DNA from 4 places in the Rhodopseudomonas sp. BR0G17 genome. Region 1 is predicted to be linked to each of the others. Evidence: riboswitches for the same ligand, from Rfam matches in the RefSeq annotation. Region 1 holds a riboswitch; each other region holds the start of a gene.
The links. Region 1 has a riboswitch for cobalamin ahead of DY467_RS15045 (TonB-dependent receptor). Riboswitches for the same ligand answer to the same signal wherever they lie in the genome.

Region 1 (2,195 bases):
CGGGCCCTCGGCAGCGTCGACCAGCACGATCACGCCGTCGACCATCGACAGGATACGCTCGACTTCGCCGCCGAAGTCGGCGTGGCCGGGCGTGTCGACGATGTTGATGTGGGTGTCGCCCCAGACCACCGAAGTACACTTCGCCAGAATGGTGATGCCACGCTCGCGTTCGAGATCGTTGGAGTCCATCGCCCGTTCGACCTGGCGCTGGTTGTCGCGATAGGTGCCGGACTGCTGCAGCAGTTTGTCGACAAGAGTAGTCTTGCCGTGGTCGACGTGGGCGATAATGGCGATGTTACGGAGGGTCATGGCTCTTCTGTCGGTCCTGCGGGCGTTGCCTGATCAGCGAGATCATAGGCACACCGCGGGATGCGCCGAAGGGCGCGCCGAAGCCAGCCTATGTCTGAAACGCGCCGGGCAATCGCAATCTGAAATCGCAAAAAACAGGCCCGGCCGAATAGGACCGGGCACCAGCACGCGTTGCGACGCAATATACGCAGAAATCGCGAAATAACAATGACGGTTGCGGATGGACAGACCAGCTTCGGCGCGGTGGCCGCCGGAGCGTGCCCCGGAGCGCCTCCGGCTTTGTTCCTCAGACTGCTTGACCTAATGATGTAATGTTATAACATTACGTACATCGTCACTGCGATTGGTAATTTCATAGTGCAGCCGTTGTCCCTTGGACTGATTGGATTTTTCCCGCTCGGTTCGTTGACACCGCTGCCGTATGTCCAATACCGTGACCAGCGACGGTTCCCGAAAGGGATCAATAGGGAACGCGGTGCGGGTCTTCGGACTCTATTCCGCGGCTGCCCCCGCAACTGTAAGCGGCGAGCCATTCGCCACACGCCACTGGGCTTTCGTCCTGGGAAGGCGGTGAACGGCAACGACCCGCGAGCCAGGAGACCTGCCGTCAGTCGTGGTCACACGCGAGCACATCGGGCGGGGTGTCCTGGTGCGAGTCGAACCGTAGCCCACAAGAAGGCTGCGGCAGACCTGTTTCGCGGTGACGTGCCACGTTAGCCGCGAGCCAAGAAAATGACTCCCGCCGTTCTGCCTCTCGGGCGCAATCGTCGCCTGCTGTCCTCTGTCGCCCTCGTCCCTCTGCTCTGGCCGGTCGACGGCCTGGCGCAAACCGCCTCGGCCAATCCGCGCGGTCTCGACCCGATCGTGGTCGAGGGCCAGACCGCACGTGCCGCCAAGCCGCGCGCGACGGCAAATGCCGGATCGTCGCGCCAGCGCCGTGCCGCCGCGCGTCCTGTCGCGACGCCCGCGCCCGCGCCCACTCAGCCGACGACCACCACGTCGACCGCCCCTACTTTCAACCTCGGCACCCCCTCCTCGACCGGCAGTCGGCTCGGCCTGACGCCGCTGCAAACACCGGCCAGCGTGGAAGTGATTCGCGCCGAGACCATCGCCGAGCGCGGCCAGCACAACGTCATCGACGCGGTGACGCAGAACGCCACCGGGTTCACTGCGAGCCCGCGTCCGGGAAATGGCGGCCTCGCCTTCACCACGCGCGGCTTCACCGGCAACGGCACGGTGATGTCGCTCTACGACGGCACCCGGCTGTATGTCGGCTCCGGCACCATGACGTTCCCGTTCGACACCTGGACGGCGCAGACCATCGAAGTGCTGCGCGGCCCGGCCTCGGTGATGTATGGCGAAGGCGCGATCGGCGGCGCCATCAACGTGATCTCCAAGAAGCCGCTCGACGTGCAACGCAACGAAGCCGAGATCTCGCTCGACACCAACCTGACCCGGCGCCTCGCGGTCGACTCCGGCGGCCCGATCAATCCCAATGTCAGCTATCGGCTGGCGGCGATCGGCAACATGTCGGACGGCTGGGTCGACCGTGACAAGACATCGAACGTCGCGGTGTCCGGTTCGGTCCGGGTACAGGCCGCCGACAATCTCGCCTTTACGCTGAGCGAAGACTACGCCGACCGCAGCCCGTCGCGCTATTTCGGCACGCCTCTGGTGAACGGCCGGCTCGACGAGTCGCTGCGCTTCCAAAACTACAATGTCGGCGATGCCTCGATCCGCTATCGCGACAACTGGACCCAGCTCAAGACCGAGTGGGACGTTGCCGAAGGCGTCTCGGTGAAGAACGTCACCTACTATCTCAGCACGCACCGGCACTGGAAGGACGTCGAGAGCTACGCGTTCAGCCCGACCACCGGAAATATCAA
Region 2 (2,195 bases), on a different contig from region 1:
GCGATGCGGCGGCCGCTCGACTGATTGAGCAGCGCGCGCAGCAGCGTGGTCTTGCCGGCGCCGAGAAAGCCGGTGAGCACCGTGACGGGAACGCGGGCGGTCATGAACTACTCTCCTGATTGGCGTTTCAGCCACAGCGGCAGGCCGGCGGCGATGAAGGCGACGTTGGGCACGGCGGCAGCGATGGTCTGATTGAGGCGACCTTGCGCGTCGCGGAAGGCGCGGCCGAGCGGCGTCTCCGGCACCAGGCCGAGGCCGACTTCGTTGGAGACGAGCACGATCGGTCCGGCGGCGACGCCGAGATAGCGCGCCAGCCGCCTCGCCTCGACCTCGGGATCGCGGCCGGCTTCCATCAGGTTGAACAGCCACAGTGTCAGGCAATCGACCAGTACGGCGCGGCCGCGGCCGGCGTGCTGGGTCAGCGCATCGACCAAGCCGAGCGGCTCCTCGATCGTAGTCCAGCCCTCGCCGCGGCGGGCGCGATGGTGGGCGATGCGATCGGACATTTCGTCGTCGCTGGCGGTGGCGGTCGCGAGATAGATCCTGGCGAGGCCGCTCTCGGCGACCAGCCGTTCGCCGAACACCGATTTGCCGGAGCGCGCGCCGCCAAGCACCAGGGTAGAGATCAGCGCGCTCATGCCGGCGCCCGCCCATCGTCGGGAGACCATTGCGGCGGCGGCAGGCGGACGACGGTACCCTTGCGCAGGACTTCCGGTCGCTGCCGCCACGGCACCAGACCGTAGTGACTGTCCTGATAGGAGGCGACGAACGCCGCCACCGCGTCGGCGCCGCCGGCGCCGTCGAGATCGCCGAATACGAACGTGTAGCCGCCTTCGCTCGACACTGCGACGGTGGCGGCGCGTTTGCATGCGGACAGGCACTGCACGGCGCGGACCTGCGCTCCGCCGGCGCCGGCCAGCGCGTCGCGGACGGCTTCCAGCATCGGCGCACCGACGGCGACGCCGTCGATCGTCTTGCAGGTGGTGCAGACGCTGACCATCACCGGCGCGCCAGGCAGCACGCGCGGCGGATCGGCGCTCACATCGGCAGGGGGCTCGGAATCCATCGGGCTCGAATCATCGCGTCAGCTATCGAGCTTTGTCGGAACGCGCGGGAGAGGCCTTTGCCGTCCGCACTGCTTCCGTCCGGTGCACCCCGCCCCGACGACCCTTCAAAGCACAATACGCGATGGCAGGTCTCCTGGCTCGCGAGTCGCCGCCATTCGCCGCCTTCCCAGGAATTCCCAGTGGCCTCGGCGATGGCTCGTCGCTTACAGTTGCGGGGGCAGCTCCGGGATCGAGACGCACCGCGTCTCCCACCGGCTTCCCTTTTCACCTTCCTTGCGGAAGGACCATCGTCTGGCACGCTAGCTGCGACGCTGTTGCGGGTCAACAACGCGAAGGTGGTGTTGACCGGGCTTGCGCGTTTGCCTCAGTTGCGCGCCTTGCCGAACCAAAGGACCATCCGATGCCGACCGAAACCCTCGTCACCTGGCAGCCGCCGTCGATCACCCCGGTCGACCCGTCGCTGAAAGCAACCCTGCGGGCGCGGGTGGACGGCAAGGCCAAGCCGCTCGGCTCGCTCGGGCGGATCGAAGACCTCGCCATCGAACTGGCCTTGATGCGACATCCGCAGCCGCCGCGCGCCGACAATGCGGTGCTGATGGTGTTCGCCGGCGACCATGGCCTGACCGAAGAAGGCGTGTCGCAATATCCGTCCGCCGTGACGGTGGCGATGGTAATGACCTATCTGGCCGGCAAGGCCACCGCCAATGCATTCGCAGCCGCCAACCATGTCGACGTCCGGGTGATCGACGCCGGTGTCGCCGCCGAGCTGCCGAAGCATCCCGATCTGATCGACGCCAAGGTGCGGATGGGAACCGCCAACGCGGCGCGTCAGCCGGCGATGAGCATCGCGGAGGCGTGCCAGGCGCTCGATCGCGGCGCCGAACTGGCGCGGGCCGAGATCGCCGCGGGGGCGGACGTGATCGCGCTCGGCGAAATGGGGATCGGCAACACGGCTTCGTCGTCTCTGCTGCTGCACCGCCTCGGCCCGGCGCCGCTCGATCAGAGCATCGGGATCGGCGCCGGCCAGGATGCCGACGGCATGGCCAAGAAGAAGGCGGCGATCGAAAAGGCGGCGATGCGCAGCCCCGCCACCGCACCGCTGGAGGCGCTGGCCGAATTTGGCGGGCT
Region 3 (2,195 bases), on a different contig from region 1:
CCGAGAGGCGGCAGAGGTTGCTATTTTTTCGAACGCCGGGCGGCCGTTTTCGTCGTCGCTTGCGAGGCATGGCTCCGACGTGCTCTGTCGGTCGGATCATGACTGCGCGAGGATGACCGATGAGCGACTTCAGCCGGCTGTGGCTGGTGCGGCATGCGCCGGTGGATGGGCCAAAGGGCGTGATTCACGCTCCCGAGGCGCCGGTCGATCTCGGTGACACTGCGGTGCTCGCTGCGCTAGGCGAAAAACTGCCGCACGATGCGACGGTGGTCGCCAGCCCGAGCCGGCGCACGCGCGAGACCGCCGCAGCGCTCGGCTTCGATGCGATGCTCGAACCCGATTTCCGCGAACAGGATTTTGGCACCTGGACCGGGCGCCGCCACGACGATCTGTCGCGTGAACTCGGCCCTGCCTACGATGCGTTCTGGCAAGATGCGGCGCGCTTGGCGCCGCCGGGCGGCGAGAGCTTTGTCGACCAGATCGAGCGGGTGCGGCAGGGGCTGGCGCGGCTGCCCGGTGGTGACGTCGTGCTGGTGGTACACTCCGGCACCATTCGCGCCGTTCTGGCGATTGCTCTTAAGACATCCCCCGAGGTTGCGCTGAGCTTTGTGATTGATCCGCTGTCGCTGACCCAGATCGATCGGCTGGGCTCGTCCGGCTGGCGGATCGTCTGGGTCAATCGTGTAGTGGGTTAGGCTGGCCGTTTAGAACGAGGCCTTTTTGCTTGCACAGGCTGCAGCCCCGTGCTCTGGTTTTGACGTCTTCGGTGCCTCGCGTGCGAGGTGAAACTGGGAATACGGTGCGGTGTTTTTCGCCAAATCCGTAGCTGCCCCCGCAACTGTAAGCGGATCTGTCCGGATCATATGCCACTGACGCCAACGGCGTCGGGAAGGCGATCCAGGCGACATCCGTGAGCCAGGAGACCGGCCGAAGACGGAAGCATCTAACCGATCGACGGCGGGTCGAGAGCGGAGCAGCGATGACCGAATTCTCTTAGCAAGGCTAAGCCGCGTGCAGCCGCGATAGGCGTCACGCGACGCTTGGCATCGCCTAGCACTCATCCCCCTTCAATCAGAACCAGCCACAGCGCCGCCGCGATTGAGCCGGCGGCCATTGCTGCGGCGCGAGGGAACGGTCATGGAGCCGAAAGACACAACTACCAACGAAGCCTTCAAGGGCTTCACCAACGAGGCCTGCCCGTTTCTGCCGTGCCATCGCGGCGTCGAGCGGGAATTCAACTGCCTGTTCTGCTACTGCCCGCTGAGCGCCTATCAGTGCCCCGGCCCCTACAAGACCTTCGTCGATCGCAATGGGCTGACGCGCAAGGATTGTTCGGACTGCACCCTGCCGCACAACGGCTATCGGCGGTCGTGGAATTTCATCCAGCGCTGGCTGGAGCGGCCAGTGCCTTGGGACAGCCAGTCCCAGGATCCGCGCCGCCTCAAGCGCGAAGTCTCGGAAAGCGGCGACTAAAAAACATTGCCGCCGCCTCCGCATCGCTGGATTACAGCAGTAGCGGAGGCGCTGGCATTTTTCGCGTTAGAGCGAGCGGGCGATCAACAGCTTCATCACCTCGTTGGTGCCGCCGTAGATCTTCTGGATCCGCGAGTCGATGAACATCCGGCCGATTGGGTATTCCTGCATGTAGCCGTAGCCGCCGTGCAGTTGCAGGCACTCGTCCACGGTCTCGACCTGCTTCTGCGTCGTCCACCATTTCGCCATTGAGGCGGTCACCGCATCGAGATTGCCGGCGATCAGTTGCACCAGACAGTAATCCACGAACACCCGCGCAATGAAGGCTTCGGTCTTGCGTTCGGCGAGCGTGAAAGCTGTGTTCTGGAATTCGATAATCGGCTGGCCGAACGCCTTGCGCTCCCGCGTATAGTCCGAAGTCAGCGCGACCGCGCGCTCCATCGCCGCCACGGCGCCGATCGCGATGATCAGGCGCTCTTGCGGCAGCTGCTGCATCAGCTGCACGAAGCCTTTGCCCTCTTCGCCGCCGAGCAGGTTCTCCTTCGGCGTGCGGGCATTCTCGAAGAACAGCTCGGAGGTGTCGGAGGCGTGCAGGCCGATCTTGTCGAGGTTGCGGCCGCGCTTGAAGCCGGGGTTGTCCTTGGTCTCCAGCACGATCAGCGACAGCCCTTTGGCGCCGGCACCGCCGGTGCGGGCAACCACGATGATCAGGTCGCAGTTCT
Region 4 (2,195 bases), on a different contig from region 1:
GTGTCGGCGATGCCGTCTTCGTGCAGCGCGCCGGTGAGCGCCGCGCCAGCGGCGACGGCCATCATCGCCGGCACCACGCCGGACCAGATCAGCGAGCCTGCGAGCAGCACGCCACCGCACACAAGACCGATCCCGGCGCCGACCAACGGAAAGTACTTCGATGCGCTCAGCAACCAGTCGTCGTCGAACAGCGCGGTGCGCGGCGTCGGCACCAGCGTCATGAACTGCACGGCGTTGAGCAGGGATTGGATCTGCCGGCTCACGCGCGCGATCCGAACCGGCCCGCCAGCACGTCCGACAGCGCGGCGAGATCGTTGAGGATGCCGGCAGCGGCGCGCAGCAGCGGAACGGTCATCAGCGCACCGGTGCCCTCACCGAGCCGCAAGCCGAGATCAAGATAGGGCGTCGCCTGCATCGTTTCGAGCAGCACACGGTGGCCGCGCTCGGCCGAGCGATGAGAGAACACGCAGTAATCGCGCGCCGCGGGCTGCAGCCGCACCGCCAGCAGCGCAGCGGCGCTGGCAATGAAGCCATCGATCACCACCGGCCGCCGCGAAGCCGCAGCGCCCAGCACCGCGCCGGCCATCATCGCGATATCGAATCCGCCGAACTCAGCGAGCACGTCGAGCGGCGCCGTCGGCTGCGCCCGCGCCGCCGCCTGCTCGACGATGGCGCGTTTGTGTGCGACGCCGGCATCATCCATCCCGGCGCCGCGGCCGACGCAATCGATGATTGCAGCCCCAGTCAGCGCGTGGGTGATCAGCGCAGCAGACGTCGTGTTGCCTATTCCCATCTCGCCGATCGCAACGATGTCGAGACCGCCCACAATATCCTCACGCACCAGATCGGCCGCCGCCGTGATCGCACGCGCCGCCTCCTGGTGAGTCATCGCTGGTTCGTGGCGTGCATTGCGGGTGCCGCGCCGGATCTTGCGATCGATCAGCTTGGGATGTGGCGGCATGTCGGCATCGATGCCACCGTCGACGATCCGCACCTCGGTCGCTGCCGCTTTCGCCAGAACGTTCACGCCGGCGCAATCTGCCAGATACGCCTCGACCATCGAGCGTGTCACGCTCGCCGGATACGGCGACACCCGATCGGCGGCGAGGCCGTGATCGCCGGCAAAGATGAACACCGTCGCACGCTCAGCCCGCGGCGGCGCCGGATGCCAGATCAGCCCGAGCTGCACGGCGAGTTCTTCGAGCCGGCCGAGCGAGCCCGGCGGCTTCGCCTTGCCGTCGAGCCGAGCCCGCAGCTCGGACTCATGGGCGGGATCGACCGGCGAAACGGAAAGGATACGTGGATCAAGCAGGGGCGCGTGCATTCGGGAGGCTCGGCAAAAGGAATGCTGCCGCCACGACAGCGGGCAGTGAAGACAGTCGAACGACCATCGTGGCGGCGACAGCAAAGCTGTGCGCGCTGGTTCGTTCGGGCGACGACGGGATTTCTCCGCGGAAAGCAGAGGCGCGCGTCAGGTCGGCGGTCGGTGCAGCATGTCTGTGTCCTTCTTCGACCCACCGTCGAATGGCATGGTTTTCGGACTTCGGCCGGTCTCCTGGCTCGCGGACATTGTCCCGGTCGCCTTCCCGAGCGGCTTGAGGATGCCGTTCTCAGTGGCGGTGTGACCGGAAGCGGTCCGCTTACAGTTGCGGGGGCAGCCGCGGACTTGGCGATTGCTCGCCGCACCGCATTCCCGTTTCACCCTTCGAACGAAGGGCACCGAAGCGAGCGGCACCACAGCACGGCGACGCCACGGGCGCAAGATTGACAACAACCCGGAGCCGCCCTCTAAGACGAAGGTCCACCAAGCCGCGCTTTTCTTGGCCGCTCTCGAGCGGCCCTGGCGCATCATCTCGACCGGATTGACCGCATCTTGCTGTGGGATGTGACGGTGATAGGCGGCGGAATCGCCGGTCTTTGCGCTGCGATTGCCGCGCGCCGCAGCGGCGCTTCGGTCCGCCTGCTCGAAGCGGCACCGCGGCCCCTACGCGGCGGCAACGCGCGCCACGGCCGCAATTTCCGGCTGACGCACGAGACGCCACTGGCCTATGTCCCTGATCGCTACACAGCGCATGAACTGCGCGCCGAGCTACGCAGCGTCACGGGCGACGGCACCGACCAAGTGCTGACGGAGCTGCTGATCGAACGCGCGCGCAGCATCGCCGGTTGGCTGATCGACCACGGCGTGCACCTGC

Region 2: another riboswitch for cobalamin. It lies ahead of DY467_RS03025 (DUF1636 domain-containing protein); the one in region 1 lies ahead of DY467_RS15045 (TonB-dependent receptor).
Region 3: another riboswitch for cobalamin. It lies ahead of DY467_RS13275 (cysteine-rich small domain-containing protein); the one in region 1 lies ahead of DY467_RS15045 (TonB-dependent receptor).
Region 4: another riboswitch for cobalamin. It lies ahead of cobT (nicotinate-nucleotide--dimethylbenzimidazole phosphoribosyltransferase); the one in region 1 lies ahead of DY467_RS15045 (TonB-dependent receptor).

Annotation. Positions count from the first base shown of each region.
Region 1 is NZ_QUML01000018.1:15,641-17,835, reverse strand. Features, by position in the region: gene typA (translational GTPase TypA) at 1-309, opposite strand, end outside; cobalamin riboswitch at 737-932, shown strand; gene DY467_RS15045 (TonB-dependent receptor) at 1,042-2,195, shown strand, end outside.
Region 2 is NZ_QUML01000002.1:209,377-211,571, forward strand. Features, by position in the region: gene cobW (cobalamin biosynthesis protein CobW) at 1-104, opposite strand, end outside; gene cobU (bifunctional adenosylcobinamide kinase/adenosylcobinamide-phosphate guanylyltransferase) at 108-638, opposite strand; gene DY467_RS03025 (DUF1636 domain-containing protein) at 635-1,066, opposite strand; cobalamin riboswitch at 1,174-1,371, opposite strand; gene cobT (nicotinate-nucleotide--dimethylbenzimidazole phosphoribosyltransferase) at 1,468-2,195, shown strand, end outside.
Region 3 is NZ_QUML01000014.1:83,625-85,819, forward strand. Features, by position in the region: gene DY467_RS13270 (histidine phosphatase family protein) at 120-695, shown strand; cobalamin riboswitch at 748-946, shown strand; gene DY467_RS13275 (cysteine-rich small domain-containing protein) at 1,138-1,473, shown strand; gene DY467_RS13280 (acyl-CoA dehydrogenase family protein) at 1,540-2,195, opposite strand, start outside.
Region 4 is NZ_QUML01000012.1:139,461-141,655, forward strand. Features, by position in the region: gene DY467_RS12045 (adenosylcobinamide-GDP ribazoletransferase) at 1-263, opposite strand, end outside; gene cobT (nicotinate-nucleotide--dimethylbenzimidazole phosphoribosyltransferase) at 260-1,324, opposite strand; cobalamin riboswitch at 1,529-1,739, opposite strand; gene tcuA (FAD-dependent tricarballylate dehydrogenase TcuA) at 1,886-2,195, shown strand, end outside.